DNA from 4 places in the Pseudoalteromonas sp. PSi26 genome. Region 1 is predicted to be linked to each of the others. Evidence: predicted binding sites of a transcription regulator. Region 1 holds the regulator's gene; each other region holds the start of a gene.

Region 1 (8,193 bases):
GTGATTCAACAGCTATTGATAAAATAGGTAAAATAGACCCCATTCCAAACCCTTACGGAGCCGATGATGTTGGCTGTAGCAAGTCTGAGTTTAAACAAGCTGGTATTGATTTAAAAGCAGAAGCTGCAAAGCCTATTACCGTGCAGCCAGCGCGCCCTAAGCCATGGGAAAAAACGTATGTTAAACTTCCAGCCTACGAGCAAGTAAGTGTTAACAAACCTTTATACGCGCATGCCTCAAGGATATTACATCAAGAAACTAACCCTGGTTGTGCAAGAGCGTTGTTTCAACGTCATGGCGATCGCTCTATTTGGGTGAATCCGCCGGCTTACCCGTTAGAAACACATGAAATGGATGCGGTATTTGGATTACCTTACCAACGAATTCCTCACCCAAGCTATGGCGACGCTAAAATCCCCGCTTACGACATGATAAAAACGTCGGTGAATATTATGCGCGGCTGTTTTGGTGGGTGTTCATTCTGTTCGATTACAGAGCACGAAGGGCGAATTATTCAAAGCCGATCGCAAGAGTCCATTATTGAAGAAATTGAACAGATCAGAGATAAAGTGCCCGGTTTTACTGGCGTTATTTCCGATTTAGGTGGGCCAACGGCCAACATGTACAAATTACGTTGTACAAGCAAAAAAGCAGAAAGTACCTGCCGACGGTTATCGTGCGTATACCCTGATATTTGTAAGCATATGGACACGGATCACACGCCAACAATCGATTTATACAAAAAAGCACGTGATGTAAAAGGCATTAAAAAAGTTCTTATCGCTTCGGGCGTTCGCTATGACCTTGCTGTACGCGATCCTCGCTATGTTAAAGAGCTGGTGACACATCATGTGGGCGGGTATCTAAAAATAGCGCCAGAGCACACTGAAGACGGCCCATTATCAAAAATGATGAAGCCAGGCATGGGTGCTTACGATCAATTTAAAGAATTATTTGATAAGTACTCGAAAGAAGCGGGTAAAAAGCAGTATTTAATTCCGTATTTTATTTCTGCGCATCCAGGAACGAAAGACGAAGATATGGTAAACATGGCTTTATGGCTTAAGTCTAACGACTTTAAGTTGGACCAAGTGCAAAACTTTTATCCATCTCCAATGGCGAATGCGACCACTATTTATCATACCGAGATGAACTCACTGCGTAATATTAAAAATAATAGTGAAGTAGTGCCTGTGCCAAAAGGAGCTCGCCAGCGTAGATTACACAAAGCTATTTTGCGCTATCACGATCCATCAGGTTGGCCAATGATACGTGAAGCACTTCGTAAAATGGGTAAGGCTAATTTAATTGGCAAAGGGCCAAATTGTTTAGTACCAGAAGAAGGCCGCGATGAAAAAGCGGGTAAAATCGTTAATAAAGGCCGCAAAGGTGGTCGCCCAGCGCTTACACGCCATACGGGATTTAGCCAATTTAAAAAGGCTAATACAAAACCTAAAGTGGGTGGAAATAGACAAAAAGCCAGGTAGCTTCTATTGGATAACTAAAAACGCGCAGCTATACATTAACTGCGCGTTTTTTTGTGACAGTTTTATACTTATATTAATAGCCAGGTAGCGGTGCCTAAAAAGGCAAAAATACCCACAATATCGGTAACTGTTGTCAGCACTACACTGCCTGCAAGTGCGGGATCTATATTCATTTTTTTAAGTAAAATAGGGATACTTGCACCAGCGACCCCTGCCACAACTAAGTTCATAAACATGGCAAAAGCGAGTACGCCGCCGAGCATAAAGTCCCACTGCCAAAGTGCAATGACACCCGCTATCAACAATGACCACAAAATACCATTGAGTGCTCCAATAGCGAGTTCTTTCATCATTAAAAAGCGTTGGTTGGTTTGATTTATATGGCCAACAGCTATACCACGAATAACAAGCGTAAGTGATTGACTGCCAGCAACACCGCCCATAGAAGGAACAATGCCATTAAGCACTGCTAAAATGGGTAAGATATCGAGTGTGCTTTCAAAAAAACTGGCTACAAAGGCGGCCGCAAGCGCAGTTAATAAGTTAACTCCTAACCATACTGAGCGTTTTTTAGAGCTTTTTAAGACAGGAGCAAAGGTATCTTCTTCATCATCAAGGCCCGCCAAACTCAGTAAACTATGTTCGGCATCTTCGCGAATTACGTCAACAATATCATCGATCGTGACACGACCAAGTAGCTGATCGTTGTCATCAACAACTGGGGCCGAGATCCAATTATGGCGCTCAAAAAGTTGTGCAACTTCACTTTCGTCCATAGATATAGGAATTGACTCACACTCCTCATCCATTAAATCGCGAACAATTTTTTCTGGTGAGTTAGTCAGCAATGTACTCAGCGATAAAGCACCAATAAAGCAGTTATGTTTATCTACTACATACAGATCATCGGTGCCTTCAGGTAATTCTCCACGAAGTCGAATGTAGCGCAGTACTACATCAATGGTAACGTCTGGACGAATAGTTACCGTATCGGTGTTCATGAGTGCGCCGGCAGAACGCTCTTGATAAGATAGCGCTTGTGTTGCGCGCTCTCTATCTTGGGTGTCCATGGCGCTAACAACGTCTTGATAAACAGTGTCAGGCAAACTACGTAATACTTCACCTAAGTCATCGTGCCCCATGTCTTCAGTAGCGGCAGCAATATGCTTAGGTTCCATTTGGGCTATGATGCCCAAACGTACGTCTTCTGATAATTCTTCTAGTACATCACCTTGAACATCAGGGTCAACAAGTTGCCAAAGTAATCGGCGAATTTTATGTGGAGAGGATTCTAGTAATAAAGCCGTATCACATGGGGCTGTTTTTGCGAGCATGCGTCTAACTTGAACAAACTGGCCACTATTAAGTGACTTAGTCACTTGCTTTAGTTGTTGTAGTGGGTAGTCTTGTTCAAAAGCTTCGGGCATTGGCGTCCTTTATATATACTGTAACTGTTACCTAGTGGGTGGGGGAGTACGACCTAGCAGCCAGTTATTTTGATTATAGTTATTTTATCTAAATGTTAAAAATTAACGCTACTCTTCTTCATTAAATCGTTGCGAAATAAGCTCTCCAATAGCATTTAAAGCTTGTTCTGCATCAGGTCCTTCACATACCACTTTAACTTCTTTACCTTGGCTACTTTCAAGTAGCATCAGTGCTAATACACTATCACCAGCAGCTTCTTTGTCATCTTGAAATAAAGTGATTGAGGCATCAAATTTAACAGCGAGTTGGGCTAATACTGTCGCAGCCCTGGCATGTAGCCCCAATTTATTTTGTATTAAAAAAGTGTCTTCTATACGCATACATTACTCTATCGAAGCTGAACAGGTTATTAGTTTATGTAAATTATTTTTCTTGTTCTCTGTGGCGTATTTTTACATTGGGATGCGTAACAGCAAAGCTTTCACCAATTGTTTGCGCTAAATATACAGAGCGATGTTGTCCGCCAGTACAACCAATAGCAATCGTTAAGTAGCTACGGTTATTGCGTTCTAAATGAGGTAGCCATGTTTGCACAAAGGTTTGTATTTGCCATGTGAATTTTTGAACAATGCTGTGGCTAGCTAAATAATCTTTTACTGGCTGGTCTAAACCATTGAGTGGCTTTAGTTCAGGTTCCCAGTGCGGGTTAGGTAAAAAGCGTGCATCAAATACGTAATCTGCTTCTTTAGGAATGCCATGTTTAAAACCAAATGATTCAAATGTGACAATTAGCTGCTTGTCTTTTTTACCTAATATTTTTTCACGAATTGATTCAGCGAGTTGATGAACACTCAAATCGCTAGTATCAATAATGTAATCGGCACGAGTAGTTAGCACATCAAGTAGTTCTTTTTCTTTTTTTATAGCTAAATCAAGTGGTAGCGAATCGATTGATAAAGGGTGCAAGCGTCTTGTTTCTGAAAAACGTTTTATTAATGTTTGATCTTCACTGTCTAAATAAAATAGTGTTGGTTTTGTAAAACCCGGTAAATATTCAATGATGTGATTAAATTCATCTTGCTCTTTTGGCAAATTTCGCACATCAATACTAACTGCAATTTTATCGTAGTTATCAGAAACGCTTCTTACCAAAGAAGGTAATAAATTTACGGGGATGTTATCTACGCAATAATAACCTAGATCTTCAACAACGCGTAAAGCAACCGACTTACCAGAACCAGAACGGCCACTTATGATAATCAACTCCATTAATCACCTTTTAAATTTATTAAGATTGGTCAACAATAATTTGATACAGCTCGGCGTCCGATTTAGCACAGCGTAGCTGCTTGCAAAATTCTTTATTTTTTAGTTTATCAGCTATCGTTGCTAGCGTCTTTAAGTGTTGCTGGTTATCACCATCAGGTACGATGAGTGCAACAAAAATATCAACAGGTCGATTGTCTATAGCATCAAAGTTAATCGGTGTTTCACTTACTAACACCAATGCTAAAGGTTCTTGTGCGCCGCTCATTCGACCATGTGGAATAGCTATGCCTCTTCCTATTCCTGTGCTACCTAGCTTTTCGCGAGTTAACAAGGCGCCTAAAATATCCTGTTGAGACAAATACGGTAATTTATCGTGAGCAAGCTCGCTAATAAACTCTAAAATTCTTTTTTTACTATTAAAAAGGACCGCAGCTTTGCTGCAGTCCTGGCATATAAGTGAACTTAGTTTCATCATATTAGTGTCGAGCAAGCTTCTCTTTGTGTTTAATGACTTGACGGTCAAGCTTGTCAATCAGTGAATCAATCGCTGCATACATATCTTGATGTTCAGTGGATGCGAATAGTTCAGCACCACTTACATGAATAGTTGCTTCTGCTTTTTGATTTAATTTTTCTATATCAAGAATGACATGAACATTATTAATATGATCAGAGTGCCTTTCTAGCTTCGCAAATTTGGTATTTATATAGTCTCTTAATGAATCAGTTAGTTCTACATGACGACCAGTTAAATTTAGTTGCATAAGCATTACCCTCTTTGTTTAGCGTCTTAAATCAGGCTCTTTCGCTGATTTGACGGTGGAATAGCAAGAGATTCGCGATATTTTGCGATTGTACGTCTTGCTACTTTAATTCCTTGCTCAGCCAATATATCCGCAATTTTGCTATCACTCAATGGTTTTGCTGAGTTTTCTGCTGCGATTAATTTTTTAATAAGTGCACGTATCGCTGTAGATGAACATTCCCCACCATTTTCGGTGCTTACGTGGCTTGAGAAAAAGTATTTAAGCTCAAATATTCCACGCGGTGTGTGCATATACTTTTGAGTAGTTACACGCGAAATTGTTGATTCGTGCATTTCTACCATTTCGGCAACATCATTTAAAACCATAGGTTTCATGGCTTCTGGGCCGTGTTCAAAAAAGCCTTGTTGTTGCTTTACAATACAGTTTGTCACTTTTAAAAGCGTGTCGTTTCTGCTTTCTAAACTTTTTATAAACCATTTAGCTTCTTGTAAATGTGAGCGAATAAATTGGCTATCACCGCTCGATTTAACTGTACGCGACATTGCAGCATACTGACTGTTTACACGAATTTTTGGCATGCTGTCTGGGTTTAGTTCAACTACCCAGCGGCCTTTAATTTTCTTAACCGACACATCAGGTATTACATACTCAGACTCTTCTCGCACTATTGTGTCTGCAGGCTTTGGATTAAGCGTATGAATAAGTGTCATTACTTCTTTAAGCTCATCTTCTTTGAGCTTCGTTTTTTTCATTAATGTACGGTAGTCGCGAGCAGCTAACAAATCTATGTGCTCGGTTAAAATCATTTTTGTTTCATCAATAAAAGGGGTGCCTTTATCAAACTGATTTAACTGAATACATAAACATTCTTGTAAGCTTCGTGCTGCAATACCCACTGGGTCAAATAGCTGAATGCGCTTTAAAACCGCCTCTATTTCATCAAGTTCAACCTCAACGTCATCGTCGTTATCTTGATTAAAGCTCTCTAAAATCTCTTCGCAACTGAGTGTCAGTATGCCTGAATCATCCACCGCTTCAACTATTGCAATAGCAATGGCTTCATCTGTAGGGCTAAATGGCGTTAATTGTAATTGCCACATTAAGTACTCGTGAAGCGTTTCAGTTGATGCGCCCTGATATATAGACTCATCTTCAGGCATTGGGCCTGAAGAGGATGCAGGGGCTGCACTCATGTACTCATCCCAGCTAACGTCCATTGCCATGTCGTCACTTACGGTATCTTTAGCAAGGGCTTCACCACTGTCTTGTTCGAACTCGCTGGGGGCTTCATCGGCAGATGCGCTTACTGTAACTTCATCGTTATCCGCTTTTTGCTCATTTTTGCCCGCAAGGTCATCGGCATAGTCTTGCTCCTCAACCTCAAGTAATGGGTTGCTGTCGAGCGCTTCTTGTATTTCTTGCTGAAGATCCAATGTGCTTAATTGCAGCAAGCGAATAGCCTGTTGCAACTGAGGTGTCATTGTAAGTTGCTGGCCCATGCGCAGCTGTAGTGATTGCCTCATGTATCTCTAACAATCCTTTTAAGTTGTTATAATTAATACTAGCAGATGCTTATAAATAAGGCGTAAATGTTACAGCCTAAATTGCTCGCCTAAATATACATCGCGTACAGTTTTATCATTTAATACGTGTTCAGGGGTACCAGAAGCAATCAGTTCCCCATGAGAAACAATGTAGGCTTTTTCACAAACATCAAGGGTTTCTCTCACATTGTGGTCTGTTATTAATACGCCAATACCACGGTTTTTTAGGTGTTCAATAATTTTTTTAATATCTAATACTGAGATAGGGTCAACACCGGCAAATGGTTCGTCTAACAAAATAAACTTTGGATCTGCAGCTAAAGCACGTGCAATCTCCACTCTACGACGTTCTCCGCCCGATAATGCCATACCTTTGCTGTCGCGAATGTGTTGAATGCTAAATTCATCTAATAGATTATTCAGTGTATCTTCTCTGGCTTGCTTAGTGAGCCCCTTTCGAGTTTCTAAAATAGCCATTAAGTTTTGATACACCGTTAGCTTTCTAAATATAGACGACTCTTGTGGTAAGTAGCCAATGCCTAATCTAGCACGACTATGCATAGGTAAAAGCGTAATATCATTCTCGTCGATAGATATTTTGCCTTTGTCGCTAGGGACTAAGCCTACAATCATGTAAAAGGTTGTTGTTTTACCTGCGCCGTTTGGCCCAAGCAAGCCTACAATACTGCCAGCTTTAACTTCTAAGCCCACATTTTTTACAACTTCACGGCCTTTGTAGCTTTTGGCTAGTAGCTCTGCTTTTAATGTACTCATGGTTGGCCTTTGTCATTTTTTTTAGGCTCCACAGGCACTAAGATAGTGTGTACACGGTCTGTTGAACTTTCATCTTTTTCGGCGCTAATAAGCTGCTGTTCTATATCATAGGTAATGCTTTTAGCATTCATTTTTTGCCCAGCTTGAGATATCTCTGCATCTCCAATTAATGTTAAAAAACGCGTTGAAACATCGTACCTAACTTCATTAGCGCTGGCGCTCATTATTGTGCCGTCGGCTTGTTTTTCTTCAAAATATGCAGGTGTACCTGTGGCAATTAACAGTTGCTTGTTGTCGCCTAGCTCATCGCGCTTGTGAACCTCAAGGCGGTCTGCGGTAATTTTTCTGTCGCCATGAATAATTTCAACATTTTTTTCGAAGATACCTACGTTTTCTTTTAGTTGACCCTCTTGTTTATCCGCACTAATCGAAATCTGATTTGCAGAAAGTGGCGCTGTTGGTTCAGCGGCATTAGTACCTAATGCAAGTAAAAATGTTGGAATAATAAAGAGTGTTGATAGTTTATTGGTCATAATAAATAGTTCGCGTATGGTTAATTAATTTTATCACTTCGGTTTTTAAATCGGCTTCTAAGCCTTTACCGGTGATTTTTAAATTGGGCCCAGTAATAATGACAGGCTGCTCTGATTGCATCGTTAGTAATTTTATATCTACCTGAATGTTATCAGCATTAATTTTATCTATCATTGCGTTATCAGTTAAATTACTAGCAACAACGTTACCTTCTAATATTAATTGTCTGCCTTCGTATAATGTTGCTTCATTAGCGTTAATACGCCATGTTTGTTTGTTGTTGTATAGCGTAAAAATAGGTTCATCAAAAAAGGTAAACCCTAATTCTTGATATAGCTCCATTCGCGCTGCCGTTACTTTATGGCTGATTTTCCCATTTTCGTCATACGC
Region 2 (8,193 bases), on a different contig from region 1:
CCCCACGATTCTATTGACCAGTAGCCTGCATCATCTAATTTACTTGCAATCGGTAGCATGTCATCTAAGCGCATACGCGTCGCAAGTAATGACTGATGCGCATCACGAAGAACCAATTCTGTTAATTTTAATTTAGCCATGTGTGTGCCCCTTATTTGTTATTTGATTTGTACTGAGCAATGGCAGCACTAATAGCAGCGATGTGCTCATTTGGCACACCTTGAGATTTAAACGATGGTGACTTAACTGGAGTCGCAACTTCAGCAGGGCTAAAACGCGCCACTAAGTTAGACATTATTGTAACTGCGCCAATTAATATCGAAAGAAAGACAAACACTCCAACCATACCTGTTAGCATTAAGCTACCAGCGGTTGTAAGTACAGCACCTATATCCATTTTTCTCCCCTTGAAACCCATATCGAAAATAAAAAGTCGATTTAGTTAAATATTTATTCACTAGATAATAACAAAACAAATATCTTTGTCTAGCTATTGTAAATTGGTAAAACCAATTAAAATAAAAATAACATATAACCAAATTTATTAACCACAGCAAAAACCCTTATCCATCAACACCCCATAATACACACAAAAAATACTCACTATATTTTTAAGCTATAGCTGAATTTTTAACAAAGCCGAATTTCCCGTACTTTACTGAACCTAAAATCACTCATAATGTGTAGAAAAAAACAAACTTGTTAATTGGTCTTACCAAGAGGGCTTTTTTAAGCACCCTTTAATTGCAACCTGTACTTGTGTGTGAATAAGTTACACAACCCAACGTAAAAGTTACCAATTTAACAAAGTCAAAAAACAAACAAAAGCACACAAGACACTGATATAAAACAAAAATATATTATGGCACAGTACTGGCATTAGCTATTGTGTACAAATTTGATAACCAAGGAGAAAACAATGTTACGCTGGACAATCACATTTTTAGTTATTGCTTTAATCGCTGCAGTGTTAGGTTTTGGTGGTATCGCAGGTGCCGCAGCTGGTATAGCAAAAATTATATTCTTTATTTTTATAGTACTTTTAGTTATTTCGTTAGTTTCAGGTGCGCTACGTGGTAAATCGCCCAGGTAGGCATATACTAAACTAACACTACAATTTTATTTATTTACAAGGAATTACATTATGAACTCTACAACTTTAAAAGCAGCACTAATTGGTCTTTTCGCAAGTTTTTTCATCATGGGTTGTCAAGATAACAACGCAGAAGAAGCCGGTGAACGTATTGATGAAGTAGTAACAGATGTACAAAATTCTGTTGAAGATACGTGCGAAGAAGTGAAAGAAGGCGTAAACGCTGAAGAAACTAACTGTTAATAGTTAGCATATTATTAAAAAAACGGCTCTTAAGCCGTTTTTTTGTGCCTAAAATAAATGCACGTATTATAAAGCTGCTCATTTATAAGCGAACTTGCTAAAATATATAAAACGATTTTTAAAGCAAGGCACTATGTCATTTTCAACCACCTACACACTTGATAAACCCTACTTTTACGAATGCTTTGACGAGTCACTTCCTTACAGCAAACGCGCACAACCTAAGTACTTTTTACTGGTACTTTTAGTCTCGCTTGGTTTATTTAGCATTTACGGTTTAGCTGATCATTATTTAGGAACATTTTTGATCATGGTTGCTGTGCTTGAATGCGTTGCTTTTTATTACCGCAGGCCATGGTGGGTAACCAGACAAATGTTTAGCCGAGCATCAGGCTCTGAGGTTACACTCACCTTTGATGATGAAGGCATTAAATCGGCAAACCACTACAAAAGCTACCAACTAGCTTGGCAAGACATCGCTGAGGTAATTGAAACGCCACGGGGCGTGTTAATTAAAAATAAAAACAGCCTGCAATATATTTCAAAGCAAATACTCACAGATGAAATGCTCGACTTTATAAACAAAAAAGCCACTCAATGAGTGGCTTTTTGACTTAGCTAAATAAATTATTTAGTTAAGTATACGTGTTGATTAAGCGTTGCCCGGATTAGGGTTAGACTTTTCAGCTTGTATACGCATGTAAATCTCTTCACGATGCACTGAAACGTCTTTTGGTGCGTTTACACCAATTCGAACTTGATTTCCTTTAACTCCTAAAACGGTCACTGTTACTTCGTCACCGATCATAAGGGTTTCACCTACTCTACGAGTTAGTATTAGCATTCTCTTGCTCCCATGTTCCAATAAAAATTATAAGATTCCGCCTATCCATATTAATGAAAAATAGACTAAAAAGTAAGTAAAAACTCACTATCTATCTACTTTCCGTTAAAAATACTTTGTGTAATGCACGAACTGCCAGTTCGAGATACTTTTCATCTATTAAAACTGAAATTTTAATCTCTGATGTAGACACTAAAACTACATTGATATTTTCATTTGCTAAGGCATCGAAAAATAAACTAGCAACACCCCAGTGCGATTTCATTCCCATACCAACAGCAGATACTTTTGCAATGGTTGTTAGCCCGATTATATTTTCAGCACCTAAAGACACCTTTTGCTCGGTTAGTAACTCAAGTGCTTGCGGGTAGTCGTTCGAATGCACAGTAAAAGCATAGTCTATTTTTTCAAAGATATGATTAACTTGATTAATCATATCTATTTCGATGCCGTTATCAGCAAAAAGTTTCAATATTTTTACAAGATTTTGAGTGCCGCTTTGCACACCCTGTACCTTAATTAAGCACTCATCTGCATTAAATGCAATACCTGAAACAACTTTACTTGGCATATCGTCTTCCTCAAACGTAATCAATGTTCCTTCATCGGGGTTAAAGCTCGAAAGCACCCTTAATGGAACACTGTGTTTACCTGCCGCCTCAACAGAACGAATATGCAATACTTTAGCACCTAAGCTTGCTAACTCTAGCATTTCAGCAAAGGTCACTTGGCTCATTCTTCGTGCGTTAGGTTCAACCCGAGGATCTGTAGTATATACGCCGTCAACATCAGTATAGATCTGACATTCATCGGCTTTTATAGCCGCAGCTATTTCTACAGCCGACGTATCAGTGCCGCCTCTGCCAAGTGTTGTTATATTGCCTTCAACATCACGCCCCTGAAACCCGGCAATAATAGCAATACGGTTATGCTCAAGTTCATGCTTTAAACGTGTAGCTGCAATGTCTGTAATGCGGGCTTTACCGAACATATTATCGGTTTGAATATTAACTTGATCGGCAAGCAGGCTTACGGCTGAGTGGCCGCGTTTGATAATAGCCATAGCCAATAACGAAACCGATACTTGCTCGCCGGTACTGATTAGCACGTCGAGTTCTCGGTTACTAGGACGGGAATCTATTTGTTTGGCAAGATTAATTAAGCGGTTGGTTTCTCCCGACATAGCCGAGAGCACCACAACCACTTGGTGACCTTGTTGCCTAGTTTTAACAACAAGGTCGGCGACCGCTTCTATTCGCTCTATTGAGCCAACCGACGTGCCGCCATATTTTTGAACAATTAACGCCACTTAGGCCTAAGTACGCTCAGTTAACCAAGCTTTAACGCTATCAAGTGCCGCAGCAAGGTTTTGTGGTTCAGAACCACCCGCTTGTGCCATATCAGGACGACCGCCACCTTTACCACCTACTTGAGAAGCCATGTGGTTTACAAGCTCACCGGCTTTTACTTTACCAGTTAAGTCTTTAGTCACACCGGCAATTAGACTTACTTTTTCACCGCTGGCAACACCGAGGGCAATAACACCTGAACCAATCTTGTTTTTAAGGTCGTCAACCATACCACGAAGCGCTTTAGACTCAGTGCCTTCAACATTTGCAACCAATAGCTTAACGCCATTAATTTCTACAATCGAATCAAGTAAAGACGCACCTGCTGCGCTCGCTAGCTTGTCGTTAAGCTGAGCAATTTGCTTTTCAAGGCCTTTAGACTTTTCAAGAAGCGCAGTTACTTTTTCAAGTACTGATGCGCTATCGCCTTTAACAAGCGCTGCTACATCGCTAAGCTGTTGCTCTTGCTCACTTACATAAGCAACTGCATCTGCGCCAGTTACTGCTTCTATACGGCGAACACCTGCGGCAATACCGCTTTCAGATACAATTTTGAATAAGCCAATATCACCCGCACGCTCAACGTGTGTACCACCACAAAGCTCAATTGAGTAATCACCAATGGTTACTACGCGTACTTCGTCGTCATATTTTTCGCCAAACAGCGCCATAGCACCTTTAGCTTTAGCATCATCAATAGCCATAAGCTCAGTGTTAAGTGCAAAGTTACGGCGAATTTCGTCGTTAACTACACGCTCAATATCACGTAGTTCGTCTTTAGTAACGGCTTCAAAGTGCGAGAAATCAAATCGTAAACGATCCGCTTGAACTAAAGAGCCTTTTTGGCTTACATGTTCACCTAATAACTGACGTAATGCTTCGTGTAAAATATGCGTAGCTGTATGGTTTTTCTTAATACGATCACGGCGTGCGTCATCAATATTGGCATCCACTTTATCGTTAACACCAATACGGCCTTGTACTGTACCGTGGTGCGCAAATGCATTACCCAATTTAGTGGTGTTAGTCACATTAAACTCGCCACCAGCCACTGTAATTGTACCGGTATCGCCCGTTTGGCCGCCCGACTCTGCGTAAAACGGTGTGCGGTCTAGTACAACAATGCCTTCTTGGCCATCTTCTAATAACTGTACGGCCTTACCACCGGCAAACACTTCAACCACTGTCGCGCTGTAATGCGTGCTGTCGTAGCCTTTAAAGTCAGTGTGTTTATCTGATTTTAACTGCTCGTTGTAATCGGCACCAAATTTACCAGCTTGCTGCGCAGTTTTACGCTGTACAGCCATGCATTCTTCAAAGCCTTTATGATCAATGGTCATTTGGCGCTCACGCGCAACATCGGCGGTTAAATCGGCAGGGAAACCATACGTATCGTAAAGTTTAAATACTAAATCGCCTGGGATCACATCGCCCTTAAGGTCGCTTAAGCTTTCTTCTAAAATAGCTAAGCCACGCTCAAGTGTTTTACCAAATTGCTCTTCTTCAATACGCAGTACTTTTTCGATAATCTCTTGTTGCTTAGCAAGCTCTGGGTACGCTTGACCCATTTGCTCAATAAGTGCAGCAACTAATTTAAAGAAAAACGCGCCTTGTGCGCCAAGCTTATTACCATGGCGTACCGCACGGCGAATAATACGACGAAGTACGTAACCACGGCCTTCGTTAGATGGCATAACACCGTCGGAGATTAAAAACGCACATGAGCGAATATGATCCGCTACTACGCGAAGCGACTTATCGTCCATATCTTGCGCGTTAGTGACACTCGCCGCTGCTGCAATTAAGCCTTGGAATAAATCGATTTCGTAGTTTGAATGCACGCCCTGCAAAATAGCAGAAATACGCTCAAGGCCCATGCCCGTATCAACAGATTGCTTAGGTAGAGGCAGCATAGTACCGTCGCTTTGACGGTTGTACTGCATAAATACGAGGTTCCAAATTTCGATAAAACGGTCGCCGTCTTCCTCTGGAGAGCCTGGAGGACCACCCCAAATATGCTCACCGTGATCATAAAATATTTCAGAACATGGACCACACGGGCCTGTATCACCCATAGACCAAAAGTTATCAGAGGTAGCTATACGAATAATGCGATCTTCACTTAAGCCAATATCTTTTGACCAGTACTCAAATGCTTCTTCATCATCGTGGTAAATAGTAACAAGCAGTTTTTCCTGAGGTAATTTAACAACCTCAGTTAAAAACTCCCACGCAAACTTAATTGCTTCTTGCTTAAAGTAGTCACCAAAACTGAAGTTACCTAACATTTCAAAAAATGTGTGGTGGCGCGCTGTGTAACCCACGTTTTCTAAATCGTTGTGTTTACCACCAGCACGTACACAACGCTGTGAGCTTGTTGCACGTGTATATGGGCGAGATTCCGCGCCTAAAAATACATCTTTAAATTGCACCATACCGGCATTGTTAAACAATAACGTGGCATCGTTGCCCGGAATAAGCGAGCTTGAAGGAACAACTTGGTGTTGCTTGCTGGCAAAAAAGTCTAAAAACTGTTGCCTAATTTGTGCGGTAGTCATGTGCTGCATGTGAAAATCTCACCTGTATTTACTGTGATTGCATTGCAAAATCGATTTGTTCGTAGCTAAAACCTCGATACATTAAGTAGCGCACGCGCTTAGCCTTGTCTTTGTAATCGAGGTTTGCCGGTGTATTTGAATATTTTTTATTGTACGCATCCTGCGCAAGCTCAAACCAGTCTACTTCAAGCTCTTCAACTACCCTTTCGAGTAGCGAACGGTCAATCCCTTTGCCCATAGCCTCGCTTTGAATTCGCTTAAGCCCATGGCATTTAAAAATGTGTTTTCTTACAAAGCCTTCACAGTAACGTTGCTCGTTTATAAAATTGTGCTTTTCGCACCAATCAAGCAAATTTTCGATAAACTCATCTGTGGCTTCTTTTTGCTGTAATTTAAAGGTTAACTCACGGCGCGAGTATTCTTGGCGTCCGAGTAACCAAAGTACATAATTTTTTAATTTTTGTTTTAACTTATCATCCATTAAGCGTCAAAGCGTCCGCTTGTTTCACTGCTAAGTGGCTTAACATTTTTGTCGTCACTTGGCGGGACAACCGGCATAAAAATCGCCTGATAAGAAACAAAAAAACTAATGTAGCAAATCGGCATTAAAATCAACAGTGGTAAGAACGATAAGAACATAGAAACCGCCATAAATAGTACGCAAATAACACCAAAAACACTTAGCGGAAACAAATTATGATAAAAAACCATAAGCGATTGCTTAAGCGCCGTTAAAATACGTTGCTCTTTATTAAAATAAACAAGCGGTAACGCATAGGCAAAGGCTGTTAAATAAATAAGCATGGCCATAAAAAATAAAATAACACTCGCACCCGAAATACTCGCAAGAGTTTGCTCAAGTGCAGCCTGAGGCTCAAGTCCTGGCTGGCTCATAATTGCTACGGCATCGGCAAATAAACCGTTTGCTAATAACGCCATTAAAATACCCGCCCCCATTTGGTATAACGCAAAACGAACCAAGCCCAAACGGTTGCCTTTGACTGAAAATGGCTTAAGAATGTCAGCCAACATTATTTTACCGCCTTGCTGTTTGGTCAGCACGGCTTGGTAAAAGCCAGCAGTTAAAAAAGGCGTAGCCAGTGCAGCAACCACTTGCAGTAAAGGTAAAAACAACGACAGTAAGCCCACAATGCCAATAAATAAATGCATAAAAATAAACGTCATTGGCTGGGTTTTAAAAATAAGCCATCCCGCTTTTAACCACTTTAGCCCGGCATCTGCTTTAAATACTCGTAATTGTGTAGACATACTTGCTCTTAATTTATAACGAAACACGCCAAGTATAACTTGGCGTTGGGTGGGATCACAGAGGCAGACCAGTAATATTAAGGTTTTTTAATTTTTTTAATATCTAGCATATGTGCGCCATGCTTTATTTTGGTTTCTAAGTAGGCTTTGTTACCTGCTACACCCGCTTTTATGTGTGCGTGTGTACCAATAACCGTATCAACTTCAATACCCGCGTCTTTTAAGGCATTGAGCTTTTTAGGGTTGTTGGTCATTAATTTAACATGCTTTAAATTAAGCGCATTAAGCATTAATACCGCATCCGAAAAGTCGCGTAAGTCGTCTGCAAAACCTAAATGGTTATTGGCCTCGTAGGTATTCATACCTTGCGATTGCAATACGTAAGCATCAATTTTATTGTATAAACCAATACCACGGCCTTCTTGGCGTAAGTAAAGCAAAATACCGCCTTGCTCGTGCATCATTTCAATACATTCGTTTAACTGTTCGCCGCAATCACAGCGTGACGAATGAAAAACATCCCCCGTTAAACACTCCGAATGCATACGAATAAGCGGTACATCTTGCTCGGTATCGGCGTTGTTAAACACCATAGCAATATGCTCTTGGCCATCTTTTAGGTCAGTAAATGACACTATTTCTGCAGGGATATCACTATTTTTGCCAACATTAAGTTGGACTCTTGCTCTTACTTGCGCCACGACAAATCCAAATATTTAAATAACTACGACACGACAATAAAGTGATAATATCACAAAAGAGTAAAATTAGATCGTAGTACAACATTGTTTATCGCAATTATATGGCGACGACAGCGCCTGTTTTCAATGACTAACC
Region 3 (8,193 bases), on a different contig from region 1:
ATATAAAGGCACAGTAGATAATGCATGGTGATGACTGCCGCTCGACTCTTTTGTTGAATACGACAAATATAATAATGTGCGCGTTTTTGCATCGTATATTCGACGCACTTTTAACGATTTAAATAAAATGCTCTTTGATGACTTAAACACCACCTCACCAGACTTACTACGATCAATTTCTTGTAATTGCTCCGCGGTGATAGGCCCAGTTTGACGACACGCAATCGACATGTCTGACGGATCAGAAAAGTCTAAGTCGGCCTCAACATGACTAATGTGACACGTTACGCCTTTAATAATCGGATCTTGCTGCGAGTTCACCACCACATCTTTTGTAGTAAACAAACCTAAGCTCACCGACGCCACATCATCAGAGCAGGCACTTAACGTAATTACTGCGCCCATTAGCAGGGCTAAACGTTTAATTTTTTGCTGAAATTTCATACTCATCCTTAATTTAAGCTAGGTTTTTTTACACGCCTATTTTAATAAGCTTGGGTTCACCTGTGTGTTTTTATACTAACATCAAAAATCAGCACAACTAAATTAGTTTAAAACAAACATTTTAGCCGTATGGGGTTTAGCGAGCCGTCGTGTATTTGTTACAATTAACGACACGCTTAATGCAGTAACCAACAGGAACCACCCGCATGCCGCACATTATTATTGAGCACTCAGAAGACCTCCCTGTATTACCTCAAGTACTGGTAGAAAAAATCCATAAATGCACATTCGAAAGCGGTTTATTTGATTTAGAAACTATAAAAACTCGCGCAGTTGCATATCAGCAGTATCAATTGGGTGTGGGTAAAGAAGGGTTTATACATGTGCAAGCACACATTATGGCAGGGCGAACAGTAGAGCAAAAGCAAACTCTGAGTGAGCACCTACTTGCGTGTTTAAAAACCTATTGCAGGGAGTCTGACAGTTTAAGCGTTAATATTTACGACATGGACCACGAGATATATCGTAAAAATTAACACAATTCAGGCCTTGTACTCATCGTCACAAGGCCACTCGTCTTCAGTCAAAATATGCTTTGCCAATAGCGATGCCCTAAGCGCCATTATTTTACTTTTTAACTCATCACGTATCAGCCTTATTGCAGGCGAAATAAACTGCCGGCTCGGAAGCACTAACCACATTTCTGTTAAGGGTATTTTATAATCGGGTATTATTCGTTTGAGCTTACCGCTAAGCAAATCATCTGCTACATCAATGGCTGACTTTTTAGCGATCCCGGCACCATCAATACACCAGCGCCTTACAATATCACCATCGTTTACAGCTCTATCACTGTTCATTTTAACTTTGTATTGCTGTGTATTATCATAAAACTCCCAATCAGCGTGCACTACTTCGTAAAGTTTGTAGAGTAATGCGTTGTGCTCGCTCAAATCGTTCGGCACTAACGGCTCGCCATTCAGTTTTAGGTAACTAGGTGAAGCGCACACCACGTGTGGAATATTACAAATTTTAAATCCATATAAATTAAGCTCCTCAGCTACACCTTTTTTCATCGCTCTTAATGCAACATCAATTCCATCACGATAAAAATCAGCACGGCTATCACTTGCATGCAATCTCAAAGTTATAGAACTATGAATATCCATAAGCTCATTAAGTAAAACACGCATTAAATTACGTCCCATTTCAGACGACACCGCCATTCGCACTTCGCCTGTAATACACTCCTGCTTTTCATTAATAGCCGCTTGCCCTTGCATTAGTAGCCCAAGCGCCTGTTCGCATAAGGGTAAGTAACGCTCACCTTCAGCGGTCAGTCTTATCTTTCTAGTAGTGCGAACAAATAGCTGTGTACCAAGAGCTTGCTCTATTCGTTTAATAGAGACGCTGGCTGCCGACGAGCTCATATCTAATTGATGCGCTGCCGCTGTTATTGACTGAAGCTGTGCAACTTTTAGCAATACGCGTAAATCTGCAATTTTCATACGTGCCTTTTCATAAAATTTAACAGGTTAATAAAACTATTATCCACGTTTTAACGAAAGTGTATTAAACATTGGCCTGTTTATCGAATGAAAAACACTCGCTATTGTGTCAGTATATCAACGCAAAGGAAACTATTTATGAAATGTAAAATTGTTTTATCAGCTTTCATGCTCACAACTTCGCTTATATCTGTACCTACTTTTGCAGACGAAAACGTATCAAAAGTAATACCTGCCAACAAAGTAAAATGGGGCTACTTAAACCCATTAAGAGGCGAGCAAAGTCCCGGTGCAGCCGATTTATGGGGCGATCGTACCGCAGATACCGCAACAGGTATGCTAGTACGCTTTAAAAAAGGGTTTGAGTCCCCGCCGCATATTCATAACATTACTTACCGAGGTATCGTAATTAAAGGCCAAATGCACAATGACGACCCCACAGCTGAAAAAATGTGGATGCCTGCGGGATCATTTTGGACACAACCTGCCGGTGAAAACCATACTACTGCAGCAAATGGCACTACAAATCTAATTTACCTAGAAATAGACTCAGGCCCTTATTTAGTAAAACCAACAAACAAACAGTTTAATAATGGTGAACGCCCATTAAACGTTCATAAAGACAACCTTGTTTGGCTAGACAAAAACGACGTAAACAATATTAATGCTAAAGGTGTACAAACAACCTACCTTTGGGGAAACACCGAGACAATGTACGGCTCAATGATAAAACTACCAGCCGGGTTTAAGGGGGAAATTAGCACAAATGCAAATGAGTTTCGTGCAGTAATAATTGCAGGCAACGTGCAATACAGCTCAAAAAGTAACTCACAAAACTTAAGTGCAGGTAGCTTTGTAGAATCTGCGGGTAAGTTCATCCACCCGCTTGAAAACAAAAGCAATATACCAGCAACTATTTACATTCGCAGCAATGGCTTATACCACGTAGATTAGCGTGTTATAGCTACGTAAAAACTAAAAAGCGCACTAATACGTGCGCTCATTTAACTGCTGGTGATTAAAAGCTGTAACGTGCAGTTAAGCTAATATAATCTAAATCATCTATTGTGGTGTAGCTAGTACCTACAGAGAAATTTGTATTCACATAGTAACGAGCACCTAACGTAATAGCTGTTTCACTGTCATCTGCAATATCAATGTAACCTAAGCGGCCATCAATTTCGATGCTATCAGTTAGCATTGATCTAACACCAACAGATATTCCATAGCCATTTTCATCATCCGACAAATCAGTACCGCTGAACGATACTTCAGTTTCAATGTTTTCGTACGTTACTAAACCATAAAAGTCAGTGCTTTCACTAATTGCAGTACGGTAACCCACGCCTGCGCTCAACCAATTTAGATCTACATCCAAACCATCTTCTGAGTCGCCTACAGTCTTATATTGACCAGACACAAAAAAGTTATCGCCTAGTAATTTACTACCATCAAGCGTCCAACCGTTTAAATCATCGCCATCAAGATCTGCATTTAAATAACCGCCAGACACATAATTAAAGTTAGGTGTTTCTGCAAATGCAGCTGGGGTGGCAAAAACTGAGCTCAGTAATAAAAGAGCGACTTTATTCATTTTCATGGTACTTCCTTTTAGATATATTTAAACAACATATTGTTGTACCCAATAAAATACACACCTATACTATTGATTGCAATAAGAAAGTTAATAGATTAATTAAAAATCAATATATCAACCAATAAAGGATAATAATTTAGGGCTTTGGATTTTAAGTGCGTAAAAATTTAATAGGGATCTACTTGGAAAGTGGTGGCCCCTCCCAGACTCGAACTGGGGACCTAACGATTATGAGTCGTGTGCTCTAACCAACTGAGCTAAGGGGCCAACTTTATATAACTGCAAGGCAGTTAATTTTTGAAGCGTTTAGCCACAGAGCGACTAAAGCGGGTTGCAGTATAAAAACTTTTTTAGGGCTTGTCACTACCAAAAACCTTTATTTTAACAATCAATAAGCTAACTGCTTAAATTGTAATCTTTTAAAGAGTTTGAATGGGTAAATTTGGGGAGTTTTAGGAAAATAAAGTTAAAATGATTAAAAATAATATTTATTAATAGAATGTGCTGAGCGATATTTACTTACATCTGGCGTAAACATAGCTCAGCTACGCATTATTTTTTAGCAATAATATAAATTGCATGTATTAACCCAGGGAAGTAACCCAATAGCGTTAATAAAATATTAATCCAAAAATGCATACCTAAGCCCACTTGTAAAAAAACACCCAGTGGTGGTAGCAAAACAGACAGTATTATGCGAATGATATCCATTATTTAGCTCCTTCAAACAGTTAAAAACAAAAAGCCCAGCAATGCTGGGCTTTGAGTATAACGTTATTCAGCTACGATAGATAAGTTATCTACCACATCACGTACGTCTTCAGCATTTTTAGCAATTTCAATTGCCAACTGCTTCTCCGCTGATGATTCAACCGAGCCGTTTAATGTAACAACACCATTATCGGTGTCTACATCAATATCGGTTCCACCTACTTCAGAATCAAATAGGAAACGTGTTGTAATAACAGTGGTGATTTTAGCGTCCGTTAGGTCGTTATCATCATCCATCATTTTAGAATCTGTATGTTTAGCGCTCATGTTTTTAACAACGGTTAGGCTGTTTTCAACATCCATGACGCCATCTAGACTAAGTACAAGCTCTTCTGCTAGCTCTTTTTCTACTTCGCTATCAACTTTACCTGTAAGTACTACCTTGCCATTTGTTACATCAGTGTTTATGTCAAAGTTGTTTAGGTCTGTGTTCATAAGAAGCACAGTTTCTGCCTTGCCATCAATCCAAGCATCTTTACTTTCGTTTTCCCAGCTGTTTGCTTGTGCACCCATTGCTGTTGTACCAAGAACTAACGCGACGATAATAGATTTGTTAAATGTTTTCATAATCTTTCTCCTTTTGATTAAAGACACTTTAACTAATGCGAACATCAAGCCAACTTTATTTACCATTAAAAATCATAAACTTAACGAGAACCATAGACTCTTATAGGTTTAACGTATTCCCCCTATTTACAGGCAAGTGAGTAAAACTTTCTCAAAGTGTGAAAATTACTAGATTATTGCTATTTTGGTTAATGTATCGTTAATATTACAACTAACAATTCAACACTTTAAAAATAAGCCACTGATTATAAATAAAATTAATTATGGTATACGGTTTGCTAACTAGTTAGCTAATAGCAAATACAATAAGGAATTACTCATGTCAGTTAAAGTTGAAGACCGCCCAATAGAGCAAGTACGCGAACAAGTGATTGATCAGTTAATTTATAACTATAGCCATGGCGTTATATCGGTTGAGGCATTTGAAAGGCGATTAGACCAAGCAATGGACGCCAAAGACAATTCTGTTTTGCTTACGTTAGTAGAAGACTTAACACTGAATACCGACAAGCAATACAAAGCTGAAAAGCAATCGCAGTTTACGCCTAATTACAGTGCTCAACAAAATAGCGATGACGATATTACACTTCGTAGTATTTTGGGCTCAAACGAGAGAAGCGGACAATGGGTAGTGCCTAAAAATATTTACCTAAATAATTATATGGGCTCTGTGGTGCTTGATTTCACCGACGCTATATTTACACATCAAAACGTGACAATTCATGTTAATTGTATTTTTGGTAGCGACGAAATTTACGTACCCGAGCATGTTAATGTTGTGTCCAAAATGTTTTGTATTTTAAGCACGCTAGAAAACAAATCAGTCACATTAAATAAGCGCCAAGGTCCTACCATTCATATTGAAGGCAAAGCGATACTAGGGTCGGTTGAAGTGAAGATAAAACGTACCATAAAAGAAAAATTTATTAGCTTTGCAAATGATTTAAAGTCACAGCTAGGAGTCAGCAGTAAATAAGTGCAACTGTATTTGCTTTATTATGGCTGCTTTTTAGCAGCCATATTATCATTGCAGGCTTATAGATCATTATTTCGCTCAGCAGGAACATCGGACAAATACTCTACAAACTCAACTTCAAAACCCGAAGGGTCTCTGAAGTAGATATTTTTTCTAAATGGGTTTTCATTGCCTTGCTTATGAACTGAAAAACCCGCTTTATTTAAACGAGACACCGTATTATCTAAATTAGCCGTCACGTAAGCAAAGTGAGCAAACCCAACTTGATGCCCTGAAAGCGATCTATTTTCACCCTCACCATGATCGCTCATTGCTATGTATTGCGTGTCGTCACCAAAGTGGACCCAACGCCTTGGTTTTCCATACCATTCACCCCGCCCTTCACTTCGTATTACCCAGTGGGGAAAAATGGCTTGGTAAAAGCGAATCATGGTATCAATGTTTTTAACAACTAAATTTACGTGTTCTAAATACATACTGTTTCCTTGTGAGTTAATTTAAACACACAATAAAACCTCAAGTTAACTTTAGGTAAAGCGCTTTTTTTAAATTTTTAGTGGGTCATTAAAAATACACTTTTGTTTTAATTAAATGTGCAACACTTTCAAGGCTGTACAAAAAACACCCACAAGTATTTAGGGTTTATTGTTTACTTTATGTCAAAAGTCGCTAAAATACGCCGGCTGAAAATACAAACGTTCTTTTACAACCCAAAGGTAACTCCATGCATCCAATGTTAAACATTGCGGTTCGCGCTGCGCGTAACGCAGGCAAAATTTTACTTCGCGCTGGCGAAGATTTATCAAAAGTTGAAGTGCAACAAAAAGGCGCTAACGACTTAGTAACTAATATTGATAAAGAAGCCGAAGCCGTAATCCGTGACACTATTTTACAGTCTTACCCTACTCACTCTGTTGTGGGCGAAGAACTAGGTGAACACAAAGGCAAGGATGATGATTACCAATGGATTGTAGATCCTATCGATGGAACAACAAACTTCATCAAAGGTATTCCACATTACGCAATCTCTATTGCACTGAAAGTTAAAGGTCGTTTAGACCAAGCCGTTATTTATGATCCGATTCGTGGTGAGCTTTTCACTGCATCTAAAGGTCAAGGCGCACAACTTAACAGCAAACGTTTACGCGTGAGTAAAACAACTGTTCTTGCTGGTACAGTTTTAGCAACGGGCTTTCCTTTTAAGCATAAACAACATACAGATGCATACACTGAAGCGTTTAAAGCGTTATTTGTTCACACTGCAGATATTCGTCGCGCAGGTTGTTCTGCATTAGACATGGCGTATGTTGCTGCTGGCCGTGTTGATGGCTTTTTTGAAATTGGCTTAAAACCTTGGCACTCTGCTGCAGGCGAGCTTATGGTTAAAGAAGCGGGTGGTATGGTTGTCGATTTTGCTGGTGGTAATAACTACAACCACAGTGGCAATATCATCTGTGGCGCACCAAAACTGACTCAAGCTATTATTCGTGAAATTCGTCCAGTGTTAACTGAGTCGTTACTTCGCTAATAAATTGCTTTTACCAATATAATTGGTACAACTAAAAAAGGAGCCTAGGCTCCTTTTTTTTTAAAAGTAAGGGTTTACCAATTTAATCTCAGTAGTTTCCCCTTTTGTATAAGGAAGGGAGTTTAAATCTGTTGCAAAGTATTCATAAAATAGCGCATCAAACTCGCCGTTTTGCTGCATTATTTTTATTCCCTGCTCAACCGCTTTCGCTAATTCGGGCTTATCCTTAGAGACAAAATAATACAACGCTGTTGGGTAGCTAATATATAAGTTAGGCACAACACGTAAATTTTTATGCTGTGGCTCTAAAAGCTCAGAATTTACTTCAATAAATGAGCGCGGAAAATAATCTATGCGGCCTTGGCTAGTAAGCGAAAACATGGCTTTTAGGTTTGATAATGGCCTCACGTTTAAACCGTTATTAACCAATATGCGCATATCAGGCCAGTCGTGCCCCTGTACCGAACTAAGCTTTGATAATTGCTCAAGCGTTTTTATGTCTTTAAATTTATCTAAATTTTCTTTATTTGTAACTAGCGCTCTTTTACCTATATAACCTTTAAACAATGGAATTTTAATGGCGATTGCCAATGACTCTCGTTCAGGGCTACTCATGCTCCAATATAAATCAAGAGAGCCGTCATCAAGTGACATTAAGTTACGCTGCTGATGCGGGTGTACAGCAACAAGCTCTATTTCGGCAGGGTATTGGGCTCTTATCAATGCCTTGGTTAGCATATCATAGAGGTAATCATCACGAGCAAAATGCGCATGTTGATCTTTCGGAATTTTTACACTATTT
Region 4 (8,193 bases), on a different contig from region 1:
ATACAACATTGTAATAGTGACCAGCTATTTCAGGTAAGCTTTTACCGTCTTCTTTTATACTCATTACACCTGAGAAAAAGTCGTGAACAGCGCCACCTAATACATTTCCTAACACAATCCATACAAGCGCAACCGGACCATATAAAGCGCCCAGTATAGGGCCAAAAATTGGACCCACACCCGCAATATTTAAAAATTGAATTAAAAAAGCACGAACAGGGTGAATAGCCACGTAATCAACACCTTCACTAAAGCGTTTTTGTGGTGTATCAACCGTTGAATCCATGCCTGCTTGTTTTTCTACAAATGGGCTATAAAACTTATATCCCAAAATTAATATGGTGAGGCAAATAAAAAAGATAATCATAAAGCACGTTTCTCTTTTGTATGTGTATTTAGAAGCGCAGTGTGAATCGCTCCGCATTATGTTGACCTAATAACCTCAGAACAGTATCAAAGCTGTTTGTGACAAACAATTAGACGTTTAGCTAATACCTTAGTCGCAATCGCTCATGATTTGTTCACTTTATGAAGTAATTTGAAAGCTCGTTTATAAACCTGACGAATGCAGCTGTTTAAGCGTTCACAATGTGTGTTTACCACACTATTTTTAGACAAAAAAAAGCGGCTAAGCACATTGCTTAAGCCGCTTTCAACACACAATTTTTTTAAAGAGGACGCATAAATTCGTTAATTTTTTCATGAGTCAATGTAGGTGTAGCACCTGCACTTTCTGCAACCATAGCCCCTACCGCACAGGCAAAATCAACCGCATGCTGAGCACAATCGCTACTACATAACTGATATATCAATGAACCTAAGAATGAATCCCCAGCACCCACTGTGTCTACAACACTAATTAAATAGCCTGAATTGTAATAATTTTGGCCCTTAACCTTTAACAGTGCGCCGTGACTGCCTTTGGTTACACATAAATATTCAGTGTTAGTTTGCTGTGCAATAAACGCTAAGTTTTGCTCAAGCGAATGGAACTTACAGCCCATTGCTTTGGCAATTTCGTAAAGCTCTTCATCGTTTAACTTGATAAAATCTGCTTTATTCATTAAATCTACTAATGTGTCTAACGTGTAGTGTGGCGCACGTAAATTTACGTCAAACACTTTAAAGTTAGCTACATCAACTAATTGGTTTAGCGTAGCAAGAGAGGCTTCGCTTTGGCCAATTAGGCTGCCAAATACAAATACATCACTGGCTTGTACTTTTTCAATAAGTGAGTCAGTAAGCTCAATGTTATCCCACGCAGTGTCGGCTACTATTTCGTAACTGGCTGAACCGCTTTTATCGAGAGTAACTTGTACGGTGCTGGTTTTTTTGTCGTTATTAACAGCAATATAATCGCAACTTACGCCTTTGCTTTTAATTTCGCTTAAAAGCTCAGCACCTAACTTATCGTTACCTACAGCGCTTATCATGTCGGCTTTAATACCAAGCGAGTTAATACGTACACACATATTCAGAGGTGCGCCACCTAAACGTTTACCAGAGTCAAAACAGTCCCATAGCACTTCGCCAAAGCAACTTACGCTTACGTCTTTACCTTGTTTAGAATCAATTAAAATGCTCATTATTAGTTACCTTTAGGCTCAAGCACGTTTTTCATAATTGCTTTAATTTTACTTGCAGGTGCGTATAACGCGTCTACATTGTTTTTGTAGTGAGACGTAAATGCGCTTTGCGTGTTTAAATCACCAAATAAGCTTGTTAGCCTTGATTGCGATAACGCCCACCGAAATAAAGCAGGACAAACAGCCGAGCAATTTGCACAAACTTTTGGCCAACAAAAAGTGCTCGACTTATTAGCACAGGTAAATAATGAAAAGAAATAACAAGGGGCTGTTGATCTTTGTGAATTAACACGTTTATAAACTGGGCGTTATTTGATCAGGGCGCGAGATTTGTAATCCAGTGGGCTTAGTAAAGTTCAAAATAAAATAGTAAACGTCATTAGTCGAAGCATTAGCTAATGTGTGTATTGAAGTGTTGAAGCTACTTTAGTAATTGACCTTTCGGTCAGTAAAGCTACAATCAATCAACACGTTAAACTCGCATAATAAATAATGACCACACAAACAAAACCAAATAAAAAAGAAGTCACTCGGGAAAAAAACCAACTGCTTATTTTAAATGCTGCCGAGCAATTGTTTTCTCTTAATGGGTATGACGGTGCAAGCATGAGTATGGTTGCAAAAGAAGCGAACGTGCCTAAAGCTAACATACTGTATTACTTCAAAAGCAAAGATGGCCTTTACGAAGCCGTGATAGACCGAATAATAGCAAACTGGAACTTAGGCCTTGATAACGTCACCGCTGAAGACGATCCTGCTGTAGTGCTTTATAACTACATAAAAAGTAAAGTAATACTTGCCGTAAACCAACCTCTACAATCTCGTTTATTTGCCAATGAAATTTTACGGGGCGCACCGTATTTACAAAACTACTTTAGAACAAATACCCGCCCTTGGGTTAAACAAAAAATTGATGTGTTTCAGTCCTGGATGGACGCAAAAAAAATAGACCAAGTAGACCCTCATCACCTTTTATTTACTATTTGGTCAACAACACAATACTACGCTGACTTTCAGGCAGAAGTACTTTTAGTAATGAATAAACTTGAATATGACGAAACCGACGTGGCACAAATAACACAATCAATTGCCCACATAATTTTAAAAGGTATTGGCTTAAAAATACCCGTTCAAAATGAGAGCTAACACATGGAAAACTTTACAACCCCCGACCTATTCGACGATCACCGCAATTCGGTTCAAGTAGCAGATAGTGGCTTGCGCCACTTTGGTAAAAAAACCACCTTTAGTGGCCAAGCAGTAACGGTAACCTGCCCAGAAGACAACTCGTTTGCCGCCGATGTTCTTCATCAAGATGGTAAAGGGAAAGTGTTAGTAATTGATGGATTTGCTAGCAAACGCTTTGCTTTTATTGGCGACATTATGGCCGAACGCGCGCTACAAAATAACTGGGAAGGTGTTGTAATAAATGGTTGTTGCCGCGATATAGAAATACTTGCAACAATGGATTTACCGGTAATGGCCCTTGGTTCAACCCCTCGCAGCACTCTTAAGCGCGGTTTTGGCGATAAAGACCAAGCTATCAATATGCTAGGCACCGCAATAGCGCCAAACGATTGGTTGTACGGTGACGTTAATGGCCTAATAATTAGTAAAACCCCCCTTATTAAATAAGCTCATGGAAAAAACAAACCAACTTGGTGCAACAATGCACCAAACTGGTTTGTTTTACGCTTAAAAACACCCATTCTCAAACGTTAAAATTATAAATACCCCTCTGCAACGCCTAAAAACCTGACCAATCGGACAAGAACAGAGTTTTGGCATCTGTTTTGCTTATACTAAGTTTGCTAAAACCAAAGTCACCAATTAAAAGTGCAATGAATACTTTGTAAATAAAATAATATATTACGTAATGAACTTAAAAAAATAACGACAACAGTCTCTTTTAATCAATTTAAAATTAGTAAATAACCATTTGGTCAGTTTTATTTCATAGGTTACAAAATGAACACGCAATCAAAAACTAAAAACACAGGCATATTTTGTGATCATGGACCGAGTAATTGGCAATCAAAACAAACAGGCACACTAAATACTAAGCGCATTGCCGTAAAAGATGTATTTGCCGTTAAAGAGCATAAAAACAGTGCAGGTAATCCACGCTGGTTTAAAACACATCCACCAGCTAAACAAACCGCAAGTAGCGTAAACAAATTAATGGATGCGGGTTGTATTTTTACAGGCTTTACCCATACCGACGAACTTGCTTACAGCTTAGAAGGTAATAATATTCATTATGGCGCAGCACAAAACCCTAAATTAAAAGGGCACGCGTGTGGGGGTTCAAGTATGGGCTCAGCCGCCGCGGTAGCCGGCAATTTAGCTGACATTGGGTTGGGCACCGATACCGGCGGCTCAATTAGAATACCCGCAAGTTACTGCGGCTTATTTGGCATTAGGCCAAGCCATAACGTAATTGAAAAAGACGGCCTAATCCCGCTAGCACCGCCTTTTGATACCATTGGTTGGCTTACCCAAAGCGCAGAACTATTAGAAAAAGTAGGCGACTTATTGCTACCAAATCAAACGGTGAGTAGCGTAAATACCTTGGTTATTTGCGAGCCGTTATTTGAGCTAGTAAGCCCAGACTTGCAAGCACCTATTAAGCAACTACTAGAAAAAACCAAACCTTATTTTAAACACCACAAAGAATTTGCGCTGCCGAAAAACAGCATTTTAAGCGAACTTGCCGATAGCTTTAGAATACTGCAAGGTCGTGCTATAGCTAAAGCGCATAAAGATTGGCTTCAATTGCCAGGGCACCCTCCCCAGTTTGCTCCGGCAATTGCAGCCCGTTTTAAAATGGCACTGGCACTAACTGCCCAAGAAGAACAAGAAGCACTTAATATACAAACCGAGTGGCAAACATTAATCGCTAAAAACTTAAACTCAAACAGCTGCTTATTTTTGCCAACCACGCCAACAACCGCACCTAAATTGGGCGCCGACACAAGCGCACTGCGCATGCAAATTATAACTTTATCTGCTATTGCGGGCTTGAGCCGCTCGGCACAGGTTCACTTACCATTGGCTAATTTAGATAATGGCCACCCTTATGGGTTTTCACTCATGATGAGCCATAACAACGATAAAAGCTTACTTGCCTGCGCAACACAATTAGCTGCATATTTTAAACAGGAAACTCTCACATGAACGCACACAACATTGCATTTACAGCCCCGCACTTTGCTGCAACAGAGGCGGGCACATTAATATTAAAACAAGGCGGCACGGCATCAGAAGCAATGGTAGCAGCAGCCGCTGCTATTAGCGTGGTTTACCCTCATATGAACTCAATTGGTGGCGACAGCTTCTGGCTTATTGATAACCCAAATCAAAATACCCCTACAGCAATTGATGCCTGCGGGCGCGCACCAAACGACATCAGCGCCTACAGCAATGAGCAACAAATACCAGAGCGCGGCGGTTTAAGCGCGCTTACTCAAGCAGCTACGCTCCGCGGCTGGCAAAAAGCCCTTGAGGTAGATGAACACGCAGCCCTGCCATTAAGTACCATTTTAGGCCCCGCTATTAAGCTTGCCCGCGAAGGTTTTACTGTTACCAAAAGCCTTCAAGCAGGTTGCGAAAAACTAGCAACGGTTGCTAATACCAACGATGCCTTTAAAGCGCTATACATTCCCAACGGTAAACCGTTACAAGCAGGGCAACACTTTAAAAACCCAAAACTTGCCAATACCTTTGAGAATTTAGCTAAACATGGCTTAAATGCGTTTTATCAAGGGCCTTTAGCTGACTCATTTGCGGCCGATTTAGCAAACGCAGGTAGCATTATTACCCCAGCCGACATTGCCAATACACAAGCCGATGTAGTTGCCCCACTGAGCGCTAATTTGTCGGGTATTAATTGCTATAACTTACCGGCACCTACACAAGGTGTGCATTCGCTGCAAATAATTGGCGCGGTCAATAAGTTAAAACACAACGCCAACACCGAAGCCGACTGGACCCACTTAATTGTTGAGGCAACCAAACAAAGCTTTACTCACCGCCCTACACTTTGGGCCGACCCGGAAGCACTCGGCGATGATTACAAAAATGCACTAACCGATGATCGCCTAAACGAGCTTGCCAATAATATTGATATGAATACCGCCCAAAAATGGCCGTTCAATACTGAGCCCGGCGATACCGTTTGGATGGCAGCACGCGATAAAAACGGCCAACTAGTGAGCTTTATTCAAAGTATTTACTGGGAATTTGGTAGCGGCATACTCATGAGCGAAGGCGGGTTTGTATGGAATAACCGCGGTTTAAGCTTTAGCTTAAACAACCAAGATACCAATGCACTAGCGCCAAATAAACGCCCAGCACATACCCTTAACCCGGCTATGGCTAAATTTGACGATGGCAGACGCCTTGCCTATGGCACTATGGGTGGTGAAGGCCAACCACAAACTCAAGCCGCTGTATTTGCCGGATACGCGTGGCGAAATAAGTCAATTAACCAAGCGGTAAGCGATCCGCGCTGGTTACTTGGCCGCACATGGGGCGACACCAGCACAAATTTAAAAATAGAACACAGCCTCGCTTTGCAAATACAAGATGAGTTAAATCAACGCGGACACGACTGGGTAAGCGTTGAAAACAACAACGAAATGATGGGCCATGCAGGTGCAATTTTAGATACACCCACAACCCTTGAAGCTGCAACGGATCCTCGCTCTGATGGCCGTGCAACTGTTTCATCAACGTAGTAGGAACACACATGACAGAAATAATAAACCAATGGCCAATTATTGTGGCCTTAATAGCAACCGGCATTTTTGCAGGTATTTTAGCAGGCCTTTTTGGTGTAGGCGGCGGTATTGTTATCGTACCTGTACTGTATTTTTTACTACAAGGGTTTGGCGTAAGCCCTGAGTCGGCCATGATGATAGCCACCGCGACATCGCTTGCCACCATAGTGCCTACGTCTATTTCATCTATTCGCTCGCACCATGCAAAGGGAAACATTGACCTTGCTTTAATTAAATACTGGGCGCCGTTTATTTTAGCAATGGCCGTTGTAGGCAGCTACTTAGCGCACTCAATACGTGGTAATGCACTGGTACTTATGTTTGCGTGTATTGCTATTTTAGTTAGCCTTAACATGTTATTTAGAGCCGGCGCCCCTGCCCTTGTAAGTAAGTTACCAGGTAAATTTGGCCAAGGCATAATGGCAAGTATTGTTGGTGGCTTATCGGTAATGATAGGCATTGGCGGCGGCACAATTGGTGTGCCCATGCTTAGCGCATTTAACGTACGTGCCCATGTTGCCGTAGGCACTGCAGCCGTATTTGGCTTATTGATTGCGCTACCGGGCGTAATTACCTTATTAAGTATTGGCACCACGCCAACCGATGCTCCCCTAGGTACGTGGGGGTTAGTTAACCTCCCTGCCTTTTTTCTTATTATTCCGCTGACTATTTTGTTTGCGCCTATTGGCGTAAAAATTGGTAGCAAGCTAGATCAAAAACAATTAAAACGCGCTTTTGCCGTTGTATTAATGATAACGGGCATTCGCATGCTTATTCAGACTCTCGGAGCCTAAAACATGTTTAGCAACACGCAAATTCAAACCTTAAATCCGCCGCAGCGTTTACTCATGGGGCCTGGGCCAATTAACGCAGATCCACGTGTACTGCGTGCTATGTCGGCGCAGCTAATTGGCCAATACGACCCAGTAATGACCGGTTTTATGAACGAGACCATGGCCCGCTATCGCGAAATATTTAAAACCAAAAATGAATGGACCCTGTTAGTTGACGGTACATCACGCGCAGGAATAGAAGCCGTTTTATGCTCTATTTTACGCCCTGGCGATAAAGTACTGGTACCAATTATGGGCCGCTTTGGCCACTTGCTTGCTGAAATAGCCGAGCGCGTAGGCGCAAAGGTACATACCATAGACGTACCCTGGGGCGAAGTATTTACCCCAGAACAAATAGAAAAAGCCATTGTTGATGTAAAACCCCATGTACTTGCCATGGTACAAGGCGATACTTCAACAACCATGAACCAGCCGCTTGAACACATTGGTGATATTTGCCAAAAGCACGATGTATTATTTTACTGCGATGCCACCGCCTCAATTGTAGGTAACGATTTACCCGCCGATGAGTGGAAACTCGATGCGCTGTCGGTTGGTTTGCAAAAATGTTTAGGTGGCCCGTCTGGCTCTGCGCCATTAACACTAAGCGAGAAATGCGCCGATTGGATCCAAAAACGCAAAAAAGTAGAAGCGGGTATTCGTACCGCACAGCATACCGACGGCACCGAGCCATTTGTACGCTCAAACTACTTTGATTTAGGCATGATCATGAATTACTGGGGGGAGGAGCGCCTTAACCACCACACCGAAGCCACCAGCATGCTGTATTGCGCATCAGAATGTGCCCGCATTGTTATTGAAGAAGGCGTAGATAACTGCGTTGCCCGCCACAAATTACACGGCGATGCCATGCTAACGGGTATTCAAGCGCTGGGCTTAAACGTATTTGGTGACATAAGTAATAAAATGAACAACGTAGTGGGTGTGTATATTCCCGAAGGAATTAACGCCGACCATGTACGCGGACAAATG

Evidence for each region. Region 1 encodes sigma-54, which starts transcription at its own class of promoters, with help from an activator protein. Its sites were predicted from a motif close to GTTGGCACGNNNNTNGNNT; they were not measured.
Region 2: the regulator sigma-54 is predicted to act here: its motif matches at 862-880, upstream of ACFI34_RS05210 (DUF1328 family protein).
Region 3: the regulator sigma-54 is predicted to act here: its motif matches at 4,923-4,941, upstream of ACFI34_RS04205 (BON domain-containing protein).
Region 4: the regulator sigma-54 is predicted to act here: its motif matches at 3,367-3,385, upstream of ACFI34_RS05570 (amidase family protein).

Annotation. Positions count from the first base shown of each region.
Region 1 covers NZ_JBHNYT010000016.1:70,723-78,915, forward strand. The annotation lists gene ACFI34_RS15905 (YgiQ family radical SAM protein) at 1-1,487, shown strand, start outside; gene mgtE (magnesium transporter) at 1,556-2,914, opposite strand; gene ACFI34_RS15915 (HPr family phosphocarrier protein) at 3,023-3,295, opposite strand; gene rapZ (RNase adapter RapZ) at 3,339-4,184, opposite strand; gene ptsN (PTS IIA-like nitrogen regulatory protein PtsN) at 4,204-4,656, opposite strand; gene hpf (ribosome hibernation promoting factor) at 4,661-4,948, opposite strand; gene ACFI34_RS15935 (RNA polymerase factor sigma-54) at 4,975-6,474, opposite strand; gene lptB (LPS export ABC transporter ATP-binding protein) at 6,544-7,269, opposite strand; gene lptA (lipopolysaccharide transport periplasmic protein LptA) at 7,266-7,802, opposite strand; gene lptC (LPS export ABC transporter periplasmic protein LptC) at 7,792-8,193, opposite strand, start outside.
Region 2 covers NZ_JBHNYT010000003.1:288,366-296,558, reverse strand. The annotation lists gene oadA (sodium-extruding oxaloacetate decarboxylase subunit alpha) at 1-140, opposite strand, end outside; gene ACFI34_RS05215 (OadG family protein) at 152-397, opposite strand; gene ACFI34_RS05210 (DUF1328 family protein) at 920-1,093, shown strand; gene ACFI34_RS05205 (hypothetical protein) at 1,145-1,336, shown strand; gene ACFI34_RS05200 (YcxB family protein) at 1,470-1,937, shown strand; gene csrA (carbon storage regulator CsrA) at 1,989-2,180, opposite strand; gene ACFI34_RS05190 (aspartate kinase) at 2,272-3,489, opposite strand; gene alaS (alanine--tRNA ligase) at 3,496-6,096, opposite strand; gene ACFI34_RS05180 (regulatory protein RecX) at 6,116-6,568, opposite strand; gene ACFI34_RS05175 (BPSS1780 family membrane protein) at 6,568-7,356, opposite strand; gene ACFI34_RS05170 (GTP cyclohydrolase II) at 7,434-8,057, opposite strand.
Region 3 covers NZ_JBHNYT010000003.1:83,755-91,947, reverse strand. The annotation lists gene ACFI34_RS04240 (CreA family protein) at 1-444, opposite strand, end outside; gene ACFI34_RS04235 (5-carboxymethyl-2-hydroxymuconate Delta-isomerase) at 651-980, shown strand; gene ACFI34_RS04230 (LysR family transcriptional regulator) at 987-1,952, opposite strand; gene ACFI34_RS04225 (DUF4437 domain-containing protein) at 2,091-2,906, shown strand; gene ACFI34_RS04220 (outer membrane beta-barrel protein) at 2,971-3,552, opposite strand; tRNA gene ACFI34_RS04215 (tRNA-Ile) at 3,740-3,816, opposite strand; gene ACFI34_RS04210 (YqaE/Pmp3 family membrane protein) at 4,102-4,260, opposite strand; gene ACFI34_RS04205 (BON domain-containing protein) at 4,324-4,887, opposite strand; gene ACFI34_RS04200 (LiaF domain-containing protein) at 5,207-5,863, shown strand; gene ACFI34_RS04195 (VOC family protein) at 5,923-6,339, opposite strand; gene suhB (inositol-1-monophosphatase) at 6,588-7,391, shown strand; gene ACFI34_RS04185 (substrate-binding periplasmic protein) at 7,452-8,193, opposite strand, start outside.
Region 4 covers NZ_JBHNYT010000004.1:48,035-56,227, reverse strand. The annotation lists gene ACFI34_RS05595 (carbon starvation CstA family protein) at 1-367, opposite strand, end outside; gene ACFI34_RS05590 (carbohydrate kinase family protein) at 669-1,586, opposite strand; partial or broken gene ACFI34_RS05585 (ankyrin repeat domain-containing protein) at 1,716-1,847, shown strand; gene ACFI34_RS05580 (TetR family transcriptional regulator C-terminal domain-containing protein) at 2,079-2,732, shown strand; gene ACFI34_RS05575 (putative 4-hydroxy-4-methyl-2-oxoglutarate aldolase) at 2,736-3,221, shown strand; gene ACFI34_RS05570 (amidase family protein) at 3,555-4,763, shown strand; gene ACFI34_RS05565 (gamma-glutamyltransferase family protein) at 4,760-6,325, shown strand; gene ACFI34_RS05560 (sulfite exporter TauE/SafE family protein) at 6,337-7,161, shown strand; gene ACFI34_RS05555 (pyridoxal-phosphate-dependent aminotransferase family protein) at 7,165-8,193, shown strand, end outside.